One region of the Bradyrhizobium sp. UFLA05-108 genome, then DNA from elsewhere that is predicted to be linked to it. Evidence: riboswitches for the same ligand, from Rfam matches in the RefSeq annotation. Region 1 holds a riboswitch; each other region holds the start of a gene.
The links. Region 1 has a riboswitch for cobalamin ahead of metE (5-methyltetrahydropteroyltriglutamate--homocysteine S-methyltransferase). Riboswitches for the same ligand answer to the same signal wherever they lie in the genome.

Region 1 (5,945 bases):
ACGTTTGCATCAATTGCTAGGGTTGGTAGGTGACACCGGGCTCGCGAGCCATTGCTGCGCGATTCCGCTCCTCAACGCTCGAAGCTGTCGCCGCGACCAATCGTTACTCGTTTCGCTGGGATCTCGCGCGTGGATGAAAAGCTAATTCAGGTCCTGGGCTCGTCTACCGACAAAGGCACGCGCAAAGCCCATCCGACACCGTCGCCACGAGGTCAAGAAGACTGGAGTGGACCATCTGCTGGACGGGTATAACGACCGCGCTCGCCCACGCTTCTCAAGGTTAGACGCGCCTGTCGGGAGGCACTTTCAAAGCGGCAAGCCGCCATTGCTGATGGGGACGACGGCATCTTGCGACAAAGCCGATATGGCCTCACAAGAACCGGCCCTGCTTTTTATTTGAGAACGCGCGGCGCGCCGCTCGAAGACATCGTGGAAATGCGATAACGAAGCAAGCCGAATGCTGCATGCAGCAAATTGGCGAACAAAGGTAGGGTGTGCATCGACCGGATCCCGCGGCCACCCTTGTGAGGCGTTAGGCAACCTTCGGTTCCTTGGCTGCCTTGATGCGTGTTACGCTGCTCTGACCATCGATGCTGACGGGTACTTCACCGGCGACGGTGGCGCGACGAACGAGGCGATGCTGGTCGCCGTAATCGTTCACCGCGTAATGCTGCGTAGCCCGATTGTCCCAGATCGCTATATCGCCTTCCCTCCAGCTCCAGCGGACGGTATTTTCGAGAGCCGTGATATGAGACTGAAAGACATCAAACAGCTTCTGGCCGTCGTATTTTGGGATACCAACGAAATTTTGCACCAGAGCGCCGAGCACCAGCGCGCGTTCGCCGGTCTCGGGGTGCACGCGCACCACAGGATGCTCAGTCTGATAGATCGTCCTAGTGAAGACTTCGTCCAAGTGCTTTTTGTCGAGCTCGCTGACACGGTCCAGTATTGCGTAGTCAAAGGAGTTGCTGTGAACGGCCCAAAGCTTGTCTGCAAGCCGCTGCAACGGCGGTGCTAGGTCGAGGTAGGCCGCAACGGTGTTTGACCAGGCTGTGTCGCCACCGAAGGGTGGTATTACAACGCCTCGTAGCACCGCAATTTTGGGGTAGGCATCGACGAAGGTTCCATCGGTGTGCCACAAGTCGGCCCGGCTACCGGCGCGGGCAGAGTCAAGCTCGATGGTCGACGTCGTTCCCTTTATGGCACCGAGCGTTGGATGAGGTGCCAGACTTCCAAAACGAAGGGCAAAGCGCTCCTGCTCAGCATCGTCGAGATGACCCTGGTCGCGAAAGAAGATAACCTTGTGCTCCACCAGGAGCTCATTGATCGCGGCGATCGTCTGGTCCGGCAAGTCTCCCGACAGCTTGACGTTTCGGATCTCTGCGCCGATGCGCGCTGCGCGTTTGACGATGTCGGCACGAGGAATGATGCTATCCGACGATCCGGCTGCATCCATGGTGACACTCTCCAATTTGCAGGTTGTTCGCCAGACCAAGCTATTCAACTGCGACAGGAGTCGACGAACGCTAAATTGCGGACCGCAAAGCGCAAATCCGCCATAATGCGTGGCAACAGCGACGAGCTCTTGTGCTCTTCAGGCGACCTCGTAAAATTGACCGGGTCTGTCAATCCGATCAATTGCTAGCATTGGTAGTTGACCGGCCCAAAATGTCCGCACTTCGCTGGGACGTTGATGCAGATGTTGCAGTTCAGCGCCGACGAACAAGAAAACCGTCCGCCTTGGAATCGACAACGACGCTCCTCAAGGTCTCGTTGGCCGAGATCTATTTTGCTTCCTTCGTACTGTTCGATCGATGGCGATCTTGACGGCGGCGGAGGTCGACGCCATGAAGGTATAAGACGCACTTTACGACGCACTCGCACGTGTTAGGCGCGAGCTCGTCGAGCAGATCCTGCCGCGTGAAGCTTTGCGCGACGATTGCTCCGGACAGATGCGAAGGGCTCGATGCTTTCTTCGTTAAGACAGACCTGCCCGGCCAGAAGCCGCAGCAAAGGTAATCCGCAGAGGTTGACGTTACCCCTCTGGTGCAGATAATCGAAGTTGTCGAGGTTCTCCAGATCTCTCTTGATCTGGAGCTAAGAGGGAAGCCGGTGCGTCCTCGATCCGTTCAGGATTGAATCAATGCCGGCGCTGCCCCCGCAACTGTAAGCGGCGAGCCCGCATCCATACGTGTCACTGAAGCAGGCGCTTCGGGAAGGCCGGATGCAGGCGATGACTCGCGAGCCAGGAGACCTGCCCCGACAACATAATCGACCACGGGCGGGGTGTCCGGTGGTACGCCAAGCAGCAGGGCGCTTTCGCGGCCCTCCTGCCTGCGTCTCCGCCATAGCCTTTGCTCCAACCACAATGGGGTTAAAGCTATGTCTCTTCCCTCACTTCCTGTCGCAACCCTCGGCATGCCACGTATCGGGCCACGCCGCGAACTCAAACTGGCGCTCGAAGGCTACTGGGAGGGCAAGATCAACGACCGGCAGCTTCTTGAAGCTGCGGCCGGTCTTCGTGTCGCTAACTGGGCACGGCAGAATTCGCTTGGCGTCACCGTCATCCCATCGAATGATTTCTCACTCTATGACCAGGTTCTCGACACGAGCGTCATGGTTGGCGCGATTCCTAAAGCGTACGGCTGGGAGGACGGTCCGGTCTCGCTGACAACCTATTTCGCCATGGCACGGGGCTCGCAAGACCAGGAGCACGACGGTCAAGCCCATCATGGCCATGGCGCCGCTGCGCAGGAAATGACCAAGTGGTTCGATACCAATTACCACTACATGGTGCCCGAATTCCATAAAGGTCAGACCTTCAGGCTTTCCTCCCGTAAGCCGATCGAGGAATATGAGGAGGCGAAAGCCCTTGGCTATCAAACACGGCCTGTCCTGATCGGACCAGTCACCTTCCTTAAGCTCGGCAAGAGCGCCGACTTGGCGTTTGATCCGATTTCGCTGCTCGATAGCCTCGTTCCGGTCTATGTCGAGGTCCTCCAAGAACTGGCGAAACGTGGAGCCGAGTGGGTCCAGCTTGACGAGCCCTGCTTGGTGCTCGATCTGGACGAGACCACACGAAGCGCGCTGCAGCGTGTCTATCGGCGTTTCGCCAAGGAGGTGCCCGGCATCAAGATCATGCTTGCCACTTATTTCGGTGCAATTGGCGACAATCTGGCGACAGCTCTGGGGCTGCCAGTCGCCGGATTGCACGTCGATCTGGTGCGCGCTCCTCAACAATTGAGCCAGATTGAACCCGGCGCCCGCGCGGACCTCGTGATTTCACTCGGCATCATCGATGGCCGCAACGTGTGGCGCTCCGACCTGTCGGCACTCGTGGAGCGGTTCAGGCCCGTCATTGCAACGTTCGGCAAGGATCGCGTGCAGCTGGCGCCGTCCTGCTCACTCCTTCATGTCCCAATCGACCTTGAGCTGGAGACCGATCTCGATTCTGATGTAAAGAGCTGGCTTGCCTTCTCGGTTCAGAAGATCGGCGAGCTCGCGACCTTGGCAAAAGCGCTCGCGGTCGACGGAAAGGTCGTTGCCGCCGCGTTTGCCGAATCGGACTTTGCGGCGACGGCCCGCCGAGCTTCGCCAAAGATCCATGACACGGCCGTTGCCCAGCGTACGGCGGCGATTGATGCGGTTATGCGCCGCCGCAATAGCGCTTTTGAGAGCCGCGCCGAGCTTCAGCGCAAGCGTTTCGGCCTGCCGCTTTTCCCAACGACCACGATCGGGTCGTTCCCGCAGACGGCAGAAGTCCGCACTGCTCGCGCCGCGCGTGCCAAGGGAAAGTTAACAGACGCGCAATATGAACAATTCCTGAAGGATGAAACGGCTCGCGCCGTCCGATGGCAGGAAGACATCGGGCTCGACGTGCTCGTACACGGCGAGTTCGAGCGCAACGATATGGTCCAGTATTTCGCTGAGCAGCTCTCCGGGTTCCTATTTACTAAGCACGGCTGGGTGCAATCTTATGGCTCCCGTTACGTTCGCCCTCCGATCTTATTCGGCGATGTCTCCCGGCCGAAGGCGATGACCGTCGAATGGTGGAGCTACGCGCAATCGCTGACCAGGAAGCCTGTGAAGGCCATGCTTACGGGGCCGGTGACGATCCTGAATTGGTCGTTCGTCCGTGACGACATTCCGCGCAGCGAGGCCTGCCGTCAGATCGCGCTCGCGATCCGGGACGAGGTCGCCGACCTCGAAAAGGCGGGCGCGACCATGATCCAAATCGACGAGGCAGCGCTACGCGAAGGTTTGCCGCTCCGTCGATCCGACTGGAAGGCCTATCTCGACTGGGCCGTGGAGAGCTTCCGCATCTGCTCCTCTGGTGTTGCCGACGCAACGCAGATCCATACCCATATGTGCTATTCGGAGTTCAATGCCATCATTGATGGAATCGCCGCGATGGACGCTGATGTCATCTCGATCGAAACCTCCCGTTCTAAGATGGAACTGCTCGATGCATTCACCGCCTTCAAATACCCGAACGACATCGGCCCCGGCGTCTATGACATCCACTCGCCGCGCGTGCCCGAAGCCACTGAGATGAAGGATCTCATCGCGCTGGCCCGCCAACGGCTGTCGGACTCACAGCTCTGGATCAATCCGGATTGCGGTCTGAAGACTCGTCAATGGGAGGAAGTCCGTCCGGCGCTCATCAACATGGTTGCAGCGGCCCGCGAACTACGCGAGGCGGGCTGACGACAGCGTGACCTTGCGCCTGCAACAGCTCCTGCAGCAGCTTCTCCGGCGGGATTGGCGGCCGTCCAATCGACGAATAGAGCGCGACACACTCGCGCTCAAGGCTCGAACGCGTCTCCTTGACCATCCTCCGGGTTACTCGCAGCGGATGATCACGTCGCCCTCGCCTAGCTCTTACTGGCTCGACGGATAAGGCTGAATACTTCCATGGACATCGACGAAGGCGGGCCTTTTCTTGCTAGGCGGCGCTTAATGGAGGTTAGCGGCCGCTCCGCTAGCACAAACAATTATAGATCAGATTGTATATTCACTAAAACGTCGCCGGCCACGATTTCGGGGTCTCCAAGCTCAAGGTCATGCAGGCTCGCTTGAACAAACTCCAACACCTTCTGATTGGCCGCAATGGCGCTTTCGCGATCCTCGAAGATCATAACAGCGACACAGATACCTTCGCCTGCATCCAACACGTAGTAAGATCTGAAACCATGCGCTTCCCTTAGGATCTGACCGATACCGCTTTTGGCGCGGCGAGCAGCATCCGCAACCGAACGAACTTTGAGGTACTTGCGAATGACCATGTACATCGAAGCGCCTCGACTTTCAGTTCCACCTCACCCATCAAAGCCCATCGAGCCGCGCTTGGACGAGCTCCCACTCCCGCTGTGGCCACAACGCCCGCCCAAAGGGCCTGCGCTAGGGATTGTTAGTGGGCGACTGAGAGTGAGCCGACCCGCCTCGTTGCCGTACATGATGGCCCAGAGCTGCGGACAGCTCAACCAAAGCCGGCCGGTTACGTGTCAGCCGCTCGCAACTGAAGAACCCCATCATTCTGCCTCACAGAGCTAAAATTCCAGACGTTGATCACAACTCAACCTGTTAGCGCTATCACAATCCACTACCCGTTTAAATTGCCTACGTAAAGTTTTATGATTGAGCCGCTCCGCTACTGGAGCGATATGGAGTCGGAAATGTCTCAAGCAAAGTGGAAATTGACGAACTGGATGGCCGCGGCCTGCCTAGGCCTGTTCCTGGCGGCGCCTGCATCGGCGCAGCCGATCTGGACCTGGACCAACCAATACGGCTCGACTCTGGCGGTTGACAATTATAATGCCAACACAGGTGCGATTTCCGGCACTTACACCAACAATGCGAGCAATAGCTGCGATGAAGGTGCCCCTCAGGCGATGACGGGCTGGCTTGCGCGGTCTAATAGTGGCACGGCGATCAGCTTTTCGGTG
Region 2 (5,945 bases), on a different contig from region 1:
TGGCGGCCTTGTCCCGATCGCCGGTCACGATCGCGGCAACCCTTGAGTTTGCGGACTGTCCGACACCTGGCAGAAAGGCTTGTTGCGAGATCGAGCCCGCGCCGACAACTGCATAGTTGATCATCGTTTCCTTTCACATGGCTCGCATCGAATTGCGTGCGAGACCGATAGAATTCCGTTCGGCGTCTTCACCCTCTATCTGTCAGTCATACGGCGACGTGGTCCAATTAGGAGATACCACGCCATTTCCGGCGCGAGGCTCGGCGAGTTTCTCTGCGACGGCCGAGGCGACAAAGGTGTCATACGTTCGCCCGACCGGAAGGGCCGGCTTTTGCTGCGCTGATCCATTCAGCCATCTGCCTGCGGTAAACGTCCTCAATCTCGGCAGCACCCATTGTCTGAATACAAATGATCACCGAGGCTGTCTCTGTTGAAGAGCCGAAGCGATGCGGCAGCCAGCGACTACCGCGCCCTGCCGACCGATCAATTCGACATGAACGTGATGCCGCACTGGCGTTTATGTAAACCTCCGCCGATCTCGTTCTTGTCGGTATACATCGAGTCGCGAGGGGTTCACCGTTGGGCATGCCCTCCACGTGCGCAGAAACCATCTTCGATTTCAAAAGCCAACCGCTGATGTTGATCGCGTGGACCCACGAATTCGTGACGGCCGCCCGACCGATAGACCACTTCGGCCACCCGCGTTTCGGAGCGCCGAAGGGCGAATGCTCCATAGGGAGCCTCCTGCGCGCGAGCTGCATCGGCGTCCAAAACCCCCGCAAGGTAAACACCGGGATTTATCTGCGGGAGTATCGTAGTATGTTTGGCCCGCATTACCTCCGTCCTGAGAGTTCCTATTTTGACGCTCATTTCAGCTCCCCTCCGAACGTCCCACCAGATGACTGATCCGGTGGATTAACTGTTAGACCTGCGGCCAGATCGAGTCGGGCCTGCCAATTGCGCCTGACTTTGCGGATGCATTGTCGCGGCTGGCTCTCTGTTGCGGCAATGATTCAAGTCGCAAGAACATCAGAACCAAAGGTTGGCAGGGACCGACGTCCACGTTCCAGCAATTGCCGTGCCACCAAAGACCTCGTGCAAACCTTGTTTGAAGGAGGCGACGCATACTGAGCCGACGTCAGGCTTTAGGCGCAAATCTCGCGAGCCCAGCACCCACCTGCCTCAGTGGGGCAATGCATGACACTGGGCCCAAAGACTCCTTGGATGTCCTGCACTTTGCGGCAACTGCGGTCGTAACTGCCGACCAACCCAAATGCGCTCCAGCGCCAGCACTTATAAAGTGTCTGATGTTCAGCCGCGTTCAAGCCGAGGAACTAGAGTAATGATGTGGCCTTGCGCATTGTTCGGGGTTGCCTCCCGTCGTCCGGCGTCCAATCGCGCCGTGTAAGGCCAACCGCGGATGTACAGATTTGTCGGCTGGAACAGCCTCGGCAGGACGCCCATTCTGTTCAATGCGCCGATCAGCGCGTCGGGGGCCGGTTGCTTGCCATGGTCCCAGCTCCCACCGACGACACGTCCGAAATCCCACATTGACCACAGACCACTGATCTCGAGCGCGATTTCGAATCCTCAGTAGTTGAGAACGTCGAGACTTCCATCTCCGGCCAAGTCTTTTCTGGATCGTGCTCCTGTTCGGGGAGGACCACAACGCCTATCTCGCCGGGAAGGCCCAGAAGACGTTCACCTAAACTTCTAACCTTACTTGTGTCAAACAGAACGACCTCGTAGGAGCTCTCATATTCCGTTTTCACTCCGTCCAAGCCATGCTTCTGCGCCATCGCAGCCCATGCGCCCAGTTCGTCAGGTTCAACTTGATCATACCACTCGTCCATGACCGCCAATTTGAGTGGCTCTCGCGCCTCGACAATGGAGTACCGCCCAGAACTACCTGCATAGCCGTGTGCAGCGTTCACATCATTCTCTAAAGCCATCCAAATAGCTTTGCCCGAATGCCCGCTTTGCCCCGCGCCGCCCCACACTCCATCCCTATTAGCATGGTTGAACTTGGTCCCCGCAGGAAGTTCCTCTATCTTGCTGCTCACCCAACCAGGATTCCTGGGTGGCACGCTTGGGTGCCTATCGTCAGGGCAACTCGGTGGCGGCTGCTGATGTTGCATGTCGAACTCTTTACACGTGCGCTTGAGTTTATCCATTGATGGCTAACGTGTTGCTGTCGCTTGGATCAATGTTAGCGCGGTCAGTTGGCCGGATCGCAGAGTATTGCACGCAATCATCGAAGCAGGCGCAGGTTTCATGGCTAAAGCAACAATGATGAGACGGCCCTTTTTCTGTTGAAGCCCCGTCTGGTTTGATTTGGGATGTCTAGGCGGCCCGCGGCGAACGGCCAAAGATGGGCCATCGGCTACAAACGCAAGAAAACTATTCGTGCGTGTGCAACTGAAATCGAATTTCAAAAACTGAATCTCGACCTGATCCACAGGCTATAAGGGGGCGACCTCAAAAGCCTGGGACAATCTCGAGCCGATTGCCGAGATCCGAACGCCCCACCCCACTTGGTGCCAGGTACGATTTTGCGATCCTCCGCAAGAGCACTGGCGTAGGACAGAGATGAAGCTGCTTGGAAGTCCATGGTGCGCGTACGCCTCATGCCCTTTGCAGAAAAGGACGATTGGGGAAGTCCGTCCGTCCATGGATTGGATCATACGATGTGCTGGTGCTGCCTTCGCGGCTCGATGGTCGACCAGGTCGTGCTAGAGCTGCTCGCGCTCGGGGTGCCAGTTATTGCTTCCGCCGCTGGTGGACTGCCGGAGCTCATACAGGATGGCGTAAACGGCTTTCTTTGCCAGCCGCGACAGATTTGCGAATTTGCCAATAGAATTGAAAAGCTTGCGCTCGATCGGAATTTGCTCAAAGGGATGAAGCAAGCTGCGAGAGCCGGCGCCGAGAGAAGCCTCGACGCGCTTAAAAAGCTTTGTCGCTATGAGCAAGGATTGAGAGCATTAGCCGGCTGTGCGAATCGACTATGGTGGCGACGATCAGAAGCATTCTTGAGCTCGTCAATACTCGATAACTGATTGGGGATGGCCGTCCGCGTGCGCCCCCCGTGAAATCAATCATTGACAGCTTGCCTCGAATATCTCCATATATGGGTGTCACGGTCCTACTGCGTCGCAAGATGTAGTGGCTAAGAGGGAAGCCGGTGAACTGCGCCTTTGGTGCGGAATTCCGGCGCTGCCCCCGCAACTGTCAGCAGCGAGCTGCTTCCGGACAACGTCACTGGTGCGCCCGCGCCGGGAAGACAGGAAGCAAGCAACGACCTGCGAGCCAGGAGACCTGCCGTGACGATCTGAACGTCCACGGGCGGGGTGTCCGGCGGTCGCTTGCACGCACCGTCCGGCAACACGTCTGCCGGCGTTCCGGCAGCGTCCTTCCTTATCGCCCCGTCCAAACACAACGCGCGCATCACGGGGCCCTTTGATGTCACTGAACCTGCACGACGCGGACACCGCTTCCGCACCCATCATCCAGTTGCGTCCACAGTCACTTGCGGCTGCTTCCAGCGAGCCGGCCATGCAGATCATCCGCCGCAACGGGAAGGTCTCGCCGTTCGATTCCGCCAAGATCGCGGTCGCAATGACCAAGGCTTTCCTCGCGGTAGAGGGCAGCACTGCGGTTGCTTCGCGCCGCGTTCACGAGAGCGTCGAGCAATTGACGGCCGAAGTCATAGCAGCCCTGATGCGCCGCGCAGGTGAGGGGCGCACCTTTCATATCGAGGATGTGCAGGATCAGGTCGAACTCGCCTTGATGCGCAGCGAGCACCACAAGGTCGCCCGGGCCTATGTGCTGTACCGCGAGGAACGGTCCCGCCAGCGCGCCGAGGAAGCGGCCGCGCAGCCGGCGCCCATCGCCGCACCGATCCTTCACGTGACGCTGCCGGACGGCTCGCGCGTCGGTCTGGACACGCGCCGGCTCGAACTGATCATCAATGAGGCCTGCGACGGTCTCGACGGCGTCTCCGCAGCCCCCGTGCTGGCCGAGACCACCCGCAATCTCTACGACGGCATCAGCCAGGACGAGCTGGCGCTGGCCTCGATCATGGCCGCGCGCACGCTGGTCGAGCAGGAGCCGAGTTATGCCTATGTCAGCGCACGCCTGCTGCTCGACAAGCTCCGCGGCGAGGTGCTGTCGCATGTCCACGGCGTTACGACGTTGGCCTCGCAGGGCGATATGGCGACGCACTATGCCGAATACTTTCCGGCCTATGTGAAGGTCGGCATCGCAGCCGAACTGCTCGATCCCGAACTCGCCCGCTTCGATCTCGGCCGCATCGCCGCGGCGCTGAAGCCTGAGCGAGACCTGAACTTCCAGTTCCTCGGCCTTCAGACGCTGTACGACCGCTATTTCCTGCATCAGCAAGGCAAGCGGATCGAGCTGCCGCAGGCCTTCTTCATGCGCGTAGCGATGGGCCTGGCAATTCGAGAGCTCGACCGCGAAGCCAAGGCGATCGAGTTCTACGATCTCTTGTCGTCGTTCGACTTCATGGCCTCGACGCCGACGCTGTTCAATTCCGGCACGCTGCGCCCGCAGCTGTCGTCCTGCTTCCTCACCACCGTATCGGACGACCTCGATGGCATCTTCAAGTCGATCAAGGACAATGCGCTGCTGGCAAAGTACTCCGGCGGCCTCGGCAACGATTGGACGCCGGTGCGCGGCCTCGGAGCCCACATCAAGGGCACCAATGGCGAAAGCCAGGGCATCATCCCGTTCCTGAAGGTGGCCAACGACACCGCGATCGCCGTCAACCAGGGCGGCAAGCGCAAGGGCGCGGTCTGCGCCTATCTAGAGACCTGGCACGTCGACATCGAGGAATTCCTCGATCTGCGCAAGAACACTGGCGATGACCGCCGCCGCACCCACGACATGAACACCGCCAACTGGGTGCCGGACCTGTTCATGCAGCGCGTTGACGCCGACGACGAGTGGACGCTGTTCTCGCCGGACGAGACGCCCGATTTGCACGAACTGTATGGGACGTCCTTCAAGGCGGCCTATGAGGCCTATGAAGCCAAGGCGAAGGCCGGTGGCATGCGTGTGTTCAAGACCGTGCGTGCGACCGACCTCTGGCGCCGCATGCTGACCATGCTGTTCGAGACCGGCCATCCCTGGATAACCTTCAAGGACCCCTGCAACCTGCGCTCGCCGCAGCGCCACATGGGTGTGATCCATTCCTCGAACCTCTGCACCGAGATCACGCTGAACACCTCTGCCGACGAGGTCGCGGTCTGCAATCTCGGCTCCGTCAACATGCTCGCCCATGTCGGAGCTAACGGTATCGACCAGGCCAAGCTGAAGCGGACGGTGACGACGGCGGTACGAATGCTCGACAACGTCATCGACATCAATTTCTACACCATCGCGGAAGCGCGCCGCTCCAACATACGCCACCGGCCGGTCGGGCTCGGCCTGATGGGGTACCAGGAGGCACTTCAGGTCCAGCGTATCCCGATCGCGTCCGAAGCGGCGGTCGCTTTCGCCGACATCAGCATGGAAGCGATCTCCTTCCACGCCATCCAGGCATCCTCCGATCTCGCCACCGAGCGCGGCCGCTATCCGAGCTTCGAGGGCTCGCTATGGTCGAAGGGCATTTTGCCGCTCGACTCTATCCAGTTCGTTGCCGACTCGCGCGGCGGGCTCGATGTCGATCGCTCCTCGACGCTTGACTGGGATCGCCTCCGCAAGAAGATAGTGGCAGGCGGCATGCGCAATTCGAACGTCATGGCGATCGCGCCGACAGCGACGATCTCCAACATCTGCGGCGTGTCGCAGTCGATCGAGCCGAATTACCAGAACCTGTTCGTCAAGTCGAACATGTCCGGCGACTTCACGGTCGTGAACGAGTTCCTGGTCCGCGACCTCAAGGCGAGGGGGCTTTGGGACGAGGTGATGGTGTCCGACCTCAAATA
Region 3 (5,945 bases), on a different contig from region 1:
TGGTTGGTGAGACATGCGGTCGTCGATGGCGTCGCGGGGACGATCCACGCCATGGATGCGCAGGCCGACCTCAGCGACCGGACGCGTTTGGACGCGTTGCGACGGTGCCTGCCGCAGGGGGCCGCGAGCTACGCGAGCCCGGCACGACGGACCGTCGACACGGCACACGCGCTCGGGCTCGATCCGATCCTCGTGCCCGGGTTCAGCGAGCAGGATTTTGGCGAATGGACCGGACGACGTCACGACGATCTCGCCGCCTCGGGCGGCGAGCCCTACGCGCAGTTCTGGGCCAATCCAGCGCACGCGAGGCCGCCGGGCGGCGAAAGTTTTGAAGATCAGATCGCCAGAACCCGTGAAGGCCTTCACCGCATCGAAAGAGGACCGGCGGTCCTCGTCGTCCATTCCGGCACCATCCGCGCTGTGCTGTGCATCGCGCTCGACCTCGCCCCGGAGGCGGCGCTGCGCTTTGCGATCGAGCCACTCTCGCTCACCCACATCGACCGGCTCGCGAACGGCTGGCGCGTCGTCTCGGTCAATCAGACGATCGTTTGAGTGCTATCAGGAGGGACGATCCGGAACATTGGCCTGCGCGAACGTCGCCATGCCATTGTGCAGGGCGCAGGCGAGCCGCACCAGCGGCAGCGCGATCGCGGCGCCCGATCCCTCCCCGAGCCTGAGATCGAGGCTGACCAGCGGCTGAACGTTGAGCGCGCGAAGCACCAGGCGATGACCCAGTTCCGCCGACTGGTGCGACGGCAGCAGGAACGGTTGACATGACGGATTGAGGCGCGCGGCCGCCAGCGCAGCAACCGACACGATGAAGCCGTCGATCAGGGTTGGAACACGCCGCTGTGCAGCCGCGATGATTGCGCCGCAGATCGCCGCGATTTCGAGGCCGCCGACTGCGCGCAGGACCTCCTCCGCAGACGCGCCCGTCTTCGTCAGGCCATGCCGTGCAAGCGCAGCGTCGATCACGCGCGCCTTGCGTGCACGCCCTGCGGCATCGACACCGGTGCCGCTACCGGCGATCTCGTCGGCGCTCACCCCGAGCAGGCTCGCCGCGATCGCCGCCGACGCCGTGGTATTGCCGATGCCCATCTCACCGAGGATGAGGAGATCAGGCTGCTTCGCCGCCGCACGCGTCACAGCGCGCTGTCCGCATTCGAACGCAAACACCAGCTCCGCCGGCTCCAGCGCAGCTTCCACGCTGAAATCGCGCGTGCCGCAGCGCGGCTTGTCCGCGACAATCCCCGCGACCACCGACTGTGCCAGCGAGCCGGCATCGACGACCTCGAGACTTGAGCCCAATTCACGCGCCAGCACCGAAATCGCAGCGCCGCCGGCGGCGAAATTCGACATCATCGCGATCGTGACTTCCTGCGGATAGGCGGAGACGCCCTGGGCGACGATGCCGTGATCGCCGGCAAAGACGATGATCGGCACGCGCGCGGCGCGCGGCTGCTCCGTCTCCTGCAGGCCCGCAAGGTCGATCGCGACCTGCTCGAGCCGACCGAGCGCACCGGTCGGCTTGGTCAGTTGCGCCTGCCGCGCCATCGCCGCCTCGCGGTGCGAGGTCGAGATACCCGGGCATTTCTCGTAAACCCAATTGGGGAGCATGTCGTCCTGCCTCCGTTCACGCGACTGCGGTCGCGTCACACGCTGCGTTTGAGAATGTAGCTGTCCATGATCCAGCCGTGCCGTTCGCGCGCCTCCTGCCGTGCGGCGACGATGCGCGGACCGATCTCGGCCAACGCACCCGACATGACGACCTGATCGGGCATGCCGAGATAGGCGCCCCACCAGATCTGCAGGCCTTGCGGATCGAGCGACTGAAACGCCGTGCCGCCATCGAGCATCACCACCACGGTGTCGGCTCCGTCAGGCCAGCCGCCTTCGCGCAGTCGCCGCCCTGTCGTGACCAGGAAAGGCGCGCCGATATCGTTCAGCGGCAGCGCATGCGCCGCGCACAGCGCCTGGATCGACGTGATGCCGGGGATGACTTCGATCGCGGGCAAAGGATCAAGCCGTCGCGCGATCCTCAGGGACGAGTCATAGAGCGACGGGTCGCCCCAGATCAGCAACGCAACGCGGCCATCATGTGCGAGATGTCCCGCGATCGCCTGCGACCAGGTCGCAGCAACCGCACCATGCCAGTCGTCGACGCCCTTGCGGTAGTCAGCTTCGCCGGCGTCACGCACCGGCAAGTCGAACTCCGCGATACGCGTCTCTTTGTTGGTGAGCACATCGGCGCAAATCGTCCGCCGCAGGTCGGCGAGATCGGACTTCTGCGTCCCCTTGCGCGGAATCAGCACGAGATCTGCCGCATTGATGGCACGGATCGCGGCAAGCGTGAGCTGCTCGGGATCGCCGCAACCGATACCTATCAGGGAGAGCGTGACCATCACGAGTGTGAAGGGCGACCATGAACGGCCGCCCCTCAGCTCATCTCTACGCCGCGTTGTGCAGGCGCGGGGTGACGAGGCCGGGCGCGGTGACGCCACGCAGCGATTTTGCCAGCGCCAGCACGGCGAGATCGGCCAGCGGCTCGATCACGATGACCAGCGCATAGGACGCGGCGAAGGTCGCGATGTTGGCGAGGTTCGCAGCGCCAAAGCCCGCGCCATAGATCGCCCAGAACGCAACCCAGGCGATGATGCCCGACTGATACGCCGTCGAGAGCGCCAGCGCCTGACGATACTGCAGGTCGACATAGGCCGTGTCGCGGGGGATGATGCGGGTCGCGAGCGCCTGGATCGCGAACAGCGGCACCAGCAGCGTGGTGACGTTCATGCCGTATTGCGGCAGGTCGGTCGGCACGAAGAACAAGCCTTGCAGCAAGAGACCAAGCGCGAGACCAAGGGCCGCCGGCGCCGCGCCGAACAGCAGGAACAGGGTCGAGCCGAGGATGAAGTGCACCTCGGAAACCCCGACCGGGAAGTGCGGCAGGATCTCGAAGAAGGTGAAGACCAGCGCGGTGGTCGCAGCCGTCCGTACCGCAAACGAGCTGACGCCCTGCTCGCGCACGGTCTCCGCCGTAAGCTTCAGCGCAACGCCGCCAGTGGCGATGCCGGTTGCGTAACTCAACACGAGCTTGGCGCCCGTCACGATTCCTGGTTCGATATGCATGGTTCAAGTCCTTCCTGCCGTCACACCCGACGGCCTTGGCGTCCAAACGTGCAGGGCCGGTCTCCTGGCTCGCGGATCGAAGGGGATCTCCGGCCTTCCCGAGCCTTGCGGCCCAGTGGCGGATCGGAGCCCCTCACCGCTTACAGTCGCGGGGGCGGCTGGGGTTTGGGGCGCCGCAACTGGGTCCGCCCACCCCCATTCCCGATTATGCTCCGGCGCTTTGCGCCGCATCGAGCACCATGCCCCTCTTGTGTGCCTCTTTCGCAAGCCGGGCGTCAAGGGTCGAACGGCAACTGCGGACATCATCACGACGATTCTCCCGCTAGTGCGCCAAACAGGATGACGGCGGCGGTGGTCGCGGGCACGGCCTGCGCGAGCTCTTCGGCGAGCTTTGCGATCGTGGTGCGGACGAGCCGCTCGTCGGCGCGGCCCAGGGATTCCGCAAACAGCGCGGGCGTTTCCGGCGAAAGACCCTGCGCAATCAGCTTGGTGGCCAGTTCCGGGAACGTGCGCCGGCCCATATAGATCACCGTCGTCGCATCCGGGTCGGCCAGCGCCGTCCAGTTCAGATTTTGCGGAAGCTGCCCGGTCACGTCGGCCCCGGTGACGAACTGCACCCGGCGCGCGGTATTCCGCCGGGTCAGGGGGATGCCGGCTTGCGCCGCCGCGACGCAGGCCGAGGTGACGCCGGGCACGATCTCGTAGCCGATCCCCGACGCCCGAAGCGTCTCGATCTCTTCCTCGAGCCGGCCGAAGATGCCGGCATCGCCGGATTTCAGCCGCACCACGCGCGCGCCGGTCGCCGCATAATCGACCAGCAGGCGGTTGACGTGCTGCTGCTTGGTCGAGGGCCGGCCGGCGCGTTTTCCGACTGCCACCAGATTGGCGCCGGGTCGGGCAAGCTCGAGGATCGTGCCGGAAGCGAGATCGTCATAGAGCACGACGTCGGCCTCGCGCAGCCGCGCCGCGCCCTTGAGCGTCAAAAGCTCGGGATCGCCGGGGCCGGCGGAGATGAAGGAGACGAAGCCGCTCACCGGTCCTCCGCAATCAAATGAAAGAAGGTGCCCGTCGCATATCCGCGTCGCGATCCGGTCTCCGCGACGGTTGCGCCCGTCGCGTCACGCACGATCGCAAGCGATACATCAGGCTGCGCGAGAATCGTCGAATAGTGGAATTCATGACCGCGCAGGCGCGCGCCGGGCTGATGTCCCGGCATTGGCGCTGCGAGCTCGGCAAGACGGTAGCCAAGGTGCATGCGGCGCTTGGCAAAGCTCGTCTCCAGGCCCAAGAGGCCAAGCATCTCGTGCCGCGCGCCGTCGGCATCGGTCAAGGCCGCGCCCATCACCATGTAGCCGCCGCATTCGCCGTGGACCGGCCGCGTCTCGGCGAAGGCGCGCAAGCGCTCGCGAAAGCGCGCATTCGCGGCGATACGGCCGGCGTGCAGTTCCGGATAGCCGCCGGGCAGCCAGCACACATCGGCGCTTGCATCGGGTCCCTCATCGGCGAGCGGCGAGAACGGCAGGATCTCCGCACCGGCAGCACGCCAAGCCTCGAGCATATGCGGATAGACAAAGGAGAACGCGGCGTCGCGCGCTAGCGCAATGCGCTGGCCTGGCGGCGTGACGTTAACCCGATTCGTGATTGGCTGCGATGTCCATGCAGATGCCGCGCCGAGCACGGCGTCGAGATCGACGTGCTCGCCGACGAAGCGCGCGGCCTCATCGATCAGGCGACCGATCTCCGTCTGCTCCTCCGCCTGCACCAGGCCGAGATGCCGTTTCGGCACGCTGATCTCGGCGTGGCGTGGCAGCGCGCCGAACACGGCAATGCCCGCATCGGCCAAAGCGCGGCGCACGAGGTCCTCATGCCGCGGGCTCGCGACGCGGTTGAGCACGACGCCGGCGAGACCCACCCCGCTGCGGAAATCCCGCAAGCCCGTCGCAATCGCGGCCGCCGTCTGGGCCTGGCCGGACGGATCGATCACCAGCAGCACCGGCCAGCCCATCATCTCCGCGATGTCGGCGGTGGCGCCCGTCCCCGAGACGCCGCGCGCGGCGACGCCGTCGAACAGGCCCATCGAACCCTCGGCCAGCACGAGATCGGCGTTCGCACCGCGGCTGACGAGATGCTCGATCGTCGCGCGATCCATCGCCCAGCTATCGATGTTGACGGAGGCACGCCCCGTGGCCGCCGCATGAAAAGCAGGATCGATGTAATCGGGGCCGCTCTTGAAGCACTGCACAGTGAGTCCGCGATCGCGATAGGCGCGCGCGAGCGCTAACGTCAGCGTCGTCTTGCCGACACCGGAAGCCGGCGCCGAGATGACGAAACCCGCAGGCATCACGACTCCTCCGGAAAACGCGGCGCCGGCCCGACCGGCCGGTAGCGGCGGTCATAGTCCGCGGCGTAAAGGCGGCTCTCTGAGAATTCCTCCGAGCCGAGTGTCCGGCCGACCAGGATGAGCGCGGTGCGCCCGAGCTCGGCGCCGACAGCCGCATCGAGCGTGGCAAGCGTCGCGCGCACGATGCGCTGGTCCGGCCAGCTCGCGCGCCAGACGATCGCCACCGGACAATCCGCGCCATAATGCGGCGTCAGCTCCGCAATCACCTTGTCGAGCAAATGGATCGACAGATGAATGGCAAGCACCGAGCCGGTCGCGGCGAACGCAGCAAGCTTCTCGCCCTCCGGCATCGCGCTCGCCCGGCCTGGCGTACGCGTCAGCACCACAGATTGCGTAAGCCCCGGCAAGGTCAGCTCGGCTTCCAGCGCTGCGGCGGCCGCCGAGAAGGACGGCACGCCCGGCGTGACGGTGAAGGGAA
Region 4 (5,945 bases), on a different contig from region 1:
ACGAGTTTGATCACGGACGTTCATCGTTCCACAAGCGTCGCCGCGCCAAGCCCACGCCTGTCAAGCTGAAGGCAAAGCCGCACATGCAGAGCCCGACCATGACGGCTGTGCGTAGGGCCTGGATGGGATCCAAATGGGTAGAAATCAAGCATGTGAAGCGTTCGGAACAAGTTGTTGCCGCCCGGCGCTAGCCAACCATCATCCATCGACAGGAAGCCGGAAAAACTCCAGCCAAGAACGCCTGGGGAGACAACCAGTCCTGAAATGTGGTGCCAGCGGCGCAGGCCACGATTGGCCTGCCCGTTGCTGAAACGCGCAAGGCCAACGAACCCACCGAGCGCGGCACCAATCGTGGCGAGCAGCGACAGCCACCACATCAAATTGGCCCAGACGCGCCTGTGATGCCGCAGCTCAGGCACATAGAACCAATGCGGAATGCTGCCGAGATAGTTCAGCACGCGCTCATTTCGTGTGGTGACCAGAACTATTTTATCTGACATCGAGGAGACGTAGATGTCTGTTCCGTCCGCATCGTTCAGCACAATGCGCGTGAGTGGGCGATCAGGGTCAAAATTGCGTGCGACAGTCCATTGGTCATAGTCAATTTGCTCGATGTTTGCATGGGACATGTCCAGATCGCGCGCCACGGGCTGTTCGTAACGCGCCGGAAACGGTACGAAATGCATGACGATGCCGGATGCGAACCACATCGCAAACAATAGGCAGAAGGCAACACCCCACCAGCGATGCAAAGCGGCTGCTATTGCGCGCACTGGCATTGATCACCACTTTGCCGACGCCGAGAGCTCAAACGTTCTCGGCGCGCCAAGATAGACCTGATTCGGGTAGCCCGGATCGGACCATGCGGCATAGAGCGCATTGGTGACGTTGCGGACGCGGAAGCTCACGCGCATCTTCTCCAATCCTTGCCACCACAGATCCCTACCCGGGATATCGACGAAGGCGAAGAGATCGCCCGTCGTGTAGGCCAGCATGGCCGTGAGGTTATCCTCATACAGATAGCGTTGGCCGACGTGACGGATTGAGCCGCCGATCTCGACGGGCCAGCGCCATTCGTTGAACCGGTACGATGTGCCCGCGTTGATGATGACGGGAGCGACATTCGAGGGCGTGTTGCCCGTCCAAACGTCGAAGTCGCCATATCGCGCTTGCGTGAAGGCGACATTGCCCCAGAGCTTCAGATTGTCGATTGGACGGACCGCGGCGGCCAGTTCGACACCCTTGGTGTGGACCTCGCCGGCGAGGGTCGAGACCGCATTCGTGAGCGCGACGTAGACGTTGTTTCGCGTGATGTCGTAGGCCGAGAACGCGACTTCGGCGCGTTTATCGTCGGATATCAGCTTGATTCCGGTCTCATAGATGCGGGCGCTCGTCAGCTCCAGCGAAGTCCCCGGGGTGACGGAAAATATGCCGGCTGCGGCAGGATCGTAGGCCGTCGCATACATGCCGTAGAGCAGCAGCCCCTTCATGGGCTCGAAGGTCGCTGCCGCGCGGTAGGACACGGGATTCCAGGTCTTGGTGAACGGCTGGCCGGCAGGGAAAGTGCCATCGAAGTTGACGCCGCTACGCGATAACGTCAGGTCATCAACACGAATCCCACCGATCAACGCGAACAGCGGAGTAAGTTTGAGCCGGTCCTCGATCGAGATCGCCGCATTGTCGAGACGGCTGTTCCGGATATTGGGCTCCGGCACGCCGTAGAAGCCGGGATCGGGATCGAGCACCGTCACCGAGTCGGCTGGATAGGTGTTCGGATTCCCTTCCTGCGCAAATTGAATGTCGTTGCGGCTCACCGACAACTGGGTGGCGAGCCGGTTCTCCATGCCGAAGAATGACGTGTTCCACACGACGTCGGTATTGTCGCCGATGACCCGCTGCTTGTGCGTGACGAAGAAACGATCACGATCGATCATTGAGGTCGCGGTATTGAAGGCGTAGGTCTCGCTATCGTACCAATGGCGTCTGGCGCCATATTCGTAGGCCTGGTTCTTGATCGTAACGCTGTCGAGGACGTTCCATTCGAACCCGCCGCGCAGCCAGACTTCGTGCGCGCCGATGGAATTGTCGGTCACATTGTAGTTTGTCGTCAGCGTGCGCGAGTCGACGGTGACAGGACTGAGTACCGAGCCGTCGAACGTATTGATCGCCGATCCGGCAACGACACCGTGAGTGGAGTACGCTCCCGAAAATGCCGTCGTCGTCAAAGGCGCTCCCCAATAGGCGTGTCCGTCATCGCGCCGGTATTCGACCGCGCCGAAAACCTTGAATGATTCGTTGACGCGGTAGTCCAGTTGTCCGGAAACATTGTTGAGCTGCTGGTAGTCGCCGTCCACGAAGCTGTTGATCTTCGATGAGCTGAGGTCGAAGCGATAGTCGAGCCCCGGCACATTCGTGCTGCCGCCAGAGCCGAAATGAGTCCGGTAGGTGCCCAGCGAATCGAGGGAAGCATCGAGCTGGTTCTTGATCGGGCCTGTGGACGGCTGGTTGTTCACATAGTTCACGGCGCCGCCAATCGCGGCGAGCCCCGACATGATCGAGGACGGCCCCTTGAGGAATTCGACCTGATCGAGATTGGCCGTATCCATCACCCGTGAGGTGATGCTCTGCGGGCCAATCCAGATTCCGTTGTAAAGCACGGACACCTCGCCAAAGGAGAAGCCGCGCATTGAGAAGCCGCCGGGCGCGCCTGCTGCATCGCCCGACAGCACGCCGACGGCGCCTTGAGCGGCTTCGGTCGTGGTACGGTAGCCCTGTTCCTGCATCTGTTGCCGGCTCACGACATCCACGCTCGCGGGCGTCTCATGCACCGTCAATCCGAGCCGGCTTGCGCTGGTTGCCACGGCACTGGAGTTGAGGGGCGTTGCCAGGTTCTCATGACTGGCGGCCGCTCGCGGTGTGGGCTTCGAACCGGCCTGCTGCGCCGCGCGCTTGGCCGCGGCGTCTGTCCTCTTGCTGACATGCGTCGCGGCGTTCCGCGGTCTTGGCGCCTCGACCTCAATAGGTCCGATAATCTGCGGGTTTTGCGCGAATGCCAGGCGTGGGGCAGGCGCGAGAGCCAGCAGCGCTCCAAGCGGCAGCGCCGCTGCGCTGTGCCAATGCTTACGGAATGAGTTTAGTTTATGCGAATGCGCGCAGCCGAACGGCTGCTTCAAAAGTAGCTGGGTGTTGAACACTTCTGTGCCCGACGGCGAACAATTGGTCCGTCATGCACGTTCCCCGTGACTGTCTGCCTTTCGCCCCAATGCGGCAGATAGCGATGGAGTAACCAATGCCCCGGAGCACCCCGCCCGACACATTCGCGCATGACCACGGCTGGTAGCAGGTCTCCTGGCTCGCGGGTCACGGCCTTTGACCACCTTCCCAGGATCACGGATCCCAGTGGCATTAAATGGTCGTCGGCTCGCCGCTTACAGTTGCGGGGGCAGCTCCGGCATTGTCCGGGTAGGACGCACCGAATTCCCTTGAATAGCCCTCTCGGGCACTACCGCCCGCACAGTGAAACGGGTTCGGCGTGGAAGTCAAGGACTTGCGACAGCAGTTTGGTAACGACGAACTCTCGCCGATTCCCGATAAGATCATCGATCCGCTCGAAGACGTTCCCGTCGATCGCCGGTTCGGTGCGTAAGTTCCTGACTCTCATTTGGTTTGCGCCACTTGCCCGTCAACCCATTCCCGGAGTGCGGCCGGCTCGGCAGAGCCTTCGATGGTCATGAGGGATCCGTCGCGCGAAATCAGGATCGTCCGGGGAATTTCGCCCTGCCAGGTGGGATCGATTTCATATCGAATCCGTTCAGCGAAACCATCGCTAAACATCCAGTTCTCCGCAGGGGAAAGACCGGCCTGCTTCAACATCGTCAACGCCGCGGCGTCGGAGTTCGGGACAAGGTCGGCATCAATCGTAATGACATCGACGGCTGGGTACTCCTTCACGAAGTCGCCGAGCTGCGGCAGCTCGACCTTGCATGGCCCGCACGTCACGCCCCAGAAGTGCACCAGCGTCGGGCGCCCCGCGTGCGCCCGCAAGATCTGCTGCCAGCTTCCTCTGGTGAAGGGCTTCAGCCCCGGGCTCTCGGAGCCGGGTGCCGTCAGTGGAGTCGCGAGTAGCAGAACCGCCGCAAAGAATATGCGCTTCATTGTTCGCCCTCGATCGCAAGGAGACGGTAGCCGTCAGCCTTGGTCATCCACGACAGGAAGTGTTGGCTGCCATCGGAAACCAGAAGCGGGTGGTCGGAGGAATCCGACGTGCTCGCAATGACGCGGGGCTTCGACCAGGTCGCGCCGTCGTCCTCCGATCGGATGAGTTTCACCGCAGATTTGTCGCCATCGAATTCCTTCCAGACGATAGCGACTTCCTTTTGTCCAGCCATCACGTAGGCGCGCGACGGCGCATCGCTGGGCTGCCCGAGCGGCATCGGCTGGGAAAAGGTTTTTCCGCCGTCCAGTGAATGTGCGTAAAACAGGCCTTTGCGAACCTTGCCGTTCGTGAACCATACGACGTGGTAGGTTCCATTAGGCGCGATGGACAGGCTTGGTCCCTGATGCGGACACGCGGCGATCTGCCAGTCATCCTCGCTGACGCGATGCACCTCTCCTGGACGTCCCTGGTCATTAAACGTGACGATCGCGTGATCTCGGATGCCGCCTTCGAATATATTCCTGAAGACGATCACCGGATGTCCGGACGGATCGAACGCGAGACCAAGCCGGCAGCACTCGCAGGTGTTGTCCACCACCATCCTGGCCTGCGCGTAGGTTGCCCCGCCATCTTTCGAATTCGCAAAGAACAGGGCGGCGCCATCGTATTTCCGGCCAACCTGCTGAGCCGGAACGCGATTGCGTTTGTCGAGCCAGGCCGCAAACAAGGCGCCGTCAGCGTCGAACCCGAGCGCTTCGAACCGCTGACTTTCCGTATTGTCGGTGATCGGCCTCGGCGGAGCGAACGTCTTTCCTCCATCGGTCGATCGACTGTAGAAGACCTCACCATTGAAGGCTTTGTCGCGAAAAGCGGAAAAGGCGATGGCGATATCGCCTTTGCGATCAAGCGCGATCTTCGGACGCGCGTCGGGTCCCCAATCCAGCTCGAGCTGACCTTGCGTGACTTGAACGGGGGCGGACAGCGTATGTCCGCCGTCCTTCGAACGCGCGACGGAGATCTGCCCGCCCGCCATCCAGGCCAGCCACAAAGTGCCATCGGGACCGAACGCGGGCGTGACTTTGGACGCGCACCGAAGTCCGGTCGTCTCGCAGGCCGCTTCGGAAGCGTGATTGTGGTTCATCTGCGCCATGGCGCTTCCTGGCGCGAGCGCCAGTGCAAAGGCGAGGATCACCATTCGATACGTCATGAAAGAGTCCCTCCCTGAGAGATCACCGGAAGGCGATCTTTATTCCCGCGATGAAGGCACGCGGTGATCCCGCGTAAATTGACCCTGTTTGCGTCGCTGCGAGCACGCTGGCGGGGTTCTGGACGCCACCTGCCGCGACCGTGTTGGCGATGTTGTTCGCAGACGCAACGTAGGTCTTGTCGAACACATTCCGCACCTCGAAAAACAGATTGAGCTGGCGGAGATAATCCGACGTGAGATCCGTCTTGTAGTGCAGATTGAGGTTGACCAGATCGTAGCCGGGCGCCTTCAGGAAATTGGCGTTGTCCATGTAGAAGGAATCCTTCCACACGACCTCGACAAAGCCGCCGAGCCCGGCAAACGGTCCATGAAGCTCGTCATAGCCCAGCCTTGCCGTGAGTTCGTTGGGCGAGATTCCCGGGATCTTGTTGCCGATCCGGTTGAAAGTGAACCCGCTGATGCTCTCGGTGTAGTCGGTGTAGACTTCATCCAGATAGGTATAGGCGGCCGTAAGCTGCCAGCCCTCACAGAAAGCCCATTGGGCAGCAAGCTCGACGCCGCGGTGTTCCGAGCGCGGCGCGT

Region 2: it holds a riboswitch for cobalamin, as region 1 does, so the genes downstream of both, SO140_RS22445 (ribonucleoside-diphosphate reductase subunit alpha) here and metE (5-methyltetrahydropteroyltriglutamate--homocysteine S-methyltransferase) in region 1, are expected to answer to the same signal.
Region 3: it holds a riboswitch for cobalamin, as region 1 does, so the genes downstream of both, SO140_RS01935 (energy-coupling factor ABC transporter permease) here and metE (5-methyltetrahydropteroyltriglutamate--homocysteine S-methyltransferase) in region 1, are expected to answer to the same signal.
Region 4: it holds a riboswitch for cobalamin, as region 1 does, so the genes downstream of both, SO140_RS44895 (TonB-dependent receptor) here and metE (5-methyltetrahydropteroyltriglutamate--homocysteine S-methyltransferase) in region 1, are expected to answer to the same signal.

The regions. Positions count from the first base shown of each region.
Region 1 covers NZ_JBANAZ010000045.1:5,131-11,075, forward strand. The annotation lists gene SO140_RS28605 (TauD/TfdA dioxygenase family protein) at 533-1,456, opposite strand; cobalamin riboswitch at 2,052-2,276, shown strand; gene metE (5-methyltetrahydropteroyltriglutamate--homocysteine S-methyltransferase) at 2,383-4,707, shown strand; partial or broken gene SO140_RS28615 (transposase) at 4,730-4,873, opposite strand; gene SO140_RS28620 (hypothetical protein) at 4,995-5,291, opposite strand; gene SO140_RS28625 (avidin/streptavidin family protein) at 5,634-5,945, shown strand, end outside.
Region 2 covers NZ_JBANAZ010000030.1:88,030-93,974, forward strand. The annotation lists gene SO140_RS22430 (Gfo/Idh/MocA family protein) at 1-124, opposite strand, end outside; gene SO140_RS22435 (hypothetical protein) at 1,482-2,063, opposite strand; gene SO140_RS22440 (glycosyltransferase) at 2,610-3,056, shown strand; cobalamin riboswitch at 3,121-3,337, shown strand; gene SO140_RS22445 (ribonucleoside-diphosphate reductase subunit alpha) at 3,460-5,945, shown strand, end outside.
Region 3 covers NZ_JBANAZ010000002.1:143,061-149,005, reverse strand. The annotation lists gene SO140_RS01950 (histidine phosphatase family protein) at 1-552, shown strand, start outside; gene cobT (nicotinate-nucleotide--dimethylbenzimidazole phosphoribosyltransferase) at 559-1,617, opposite strand; gene cobF (precorrin-6A synthase (deacetylating)) at 1,653-2,402, opposite strand; gene SO140_RS01935 (energy-coupling factor ABC transporter permease) at 2,449-3,126, opposite strand; cobalamin riboswitch at 3,164-3,383, opposite strand; gene cobA (uroporphyrinogen-III C-methyltransferase) at 3,432-4,160, opposite strand; gene SO140_RS01925 (cobyrinic acid a,c-diamide synthase CobB) at 4,157-5,467, opposite strand; gene cobM (precorrin-4 C(11)-methyltransferase) at 5,467-5,945, opposite strand, start outside.
Region 4 covers NZ_JBANAZ010000135.1:1,390-7,334, forward strand. The annotation lists gene SO140_RS44890 (PepSY domain-containing protein) at 21-779, opposite strand; gene SO140_RS44895 (TonB-dependent receptor) at 783-2,828, opposite strand; cobalamin riboswitch at 3,322-3,522, opposite strand; gene SO140_RS44900 (TlpA family protein disulfide reductase) at 3,658-4,155, opposite strand; gene SO140_RS44905 (sialidase family protein) at 4,152-5,363, opposite strand; partial or broken gene SO140_RS44910 (TonB-dependent receptor family protein) at 5,386-5,945, opposite strand, start outside.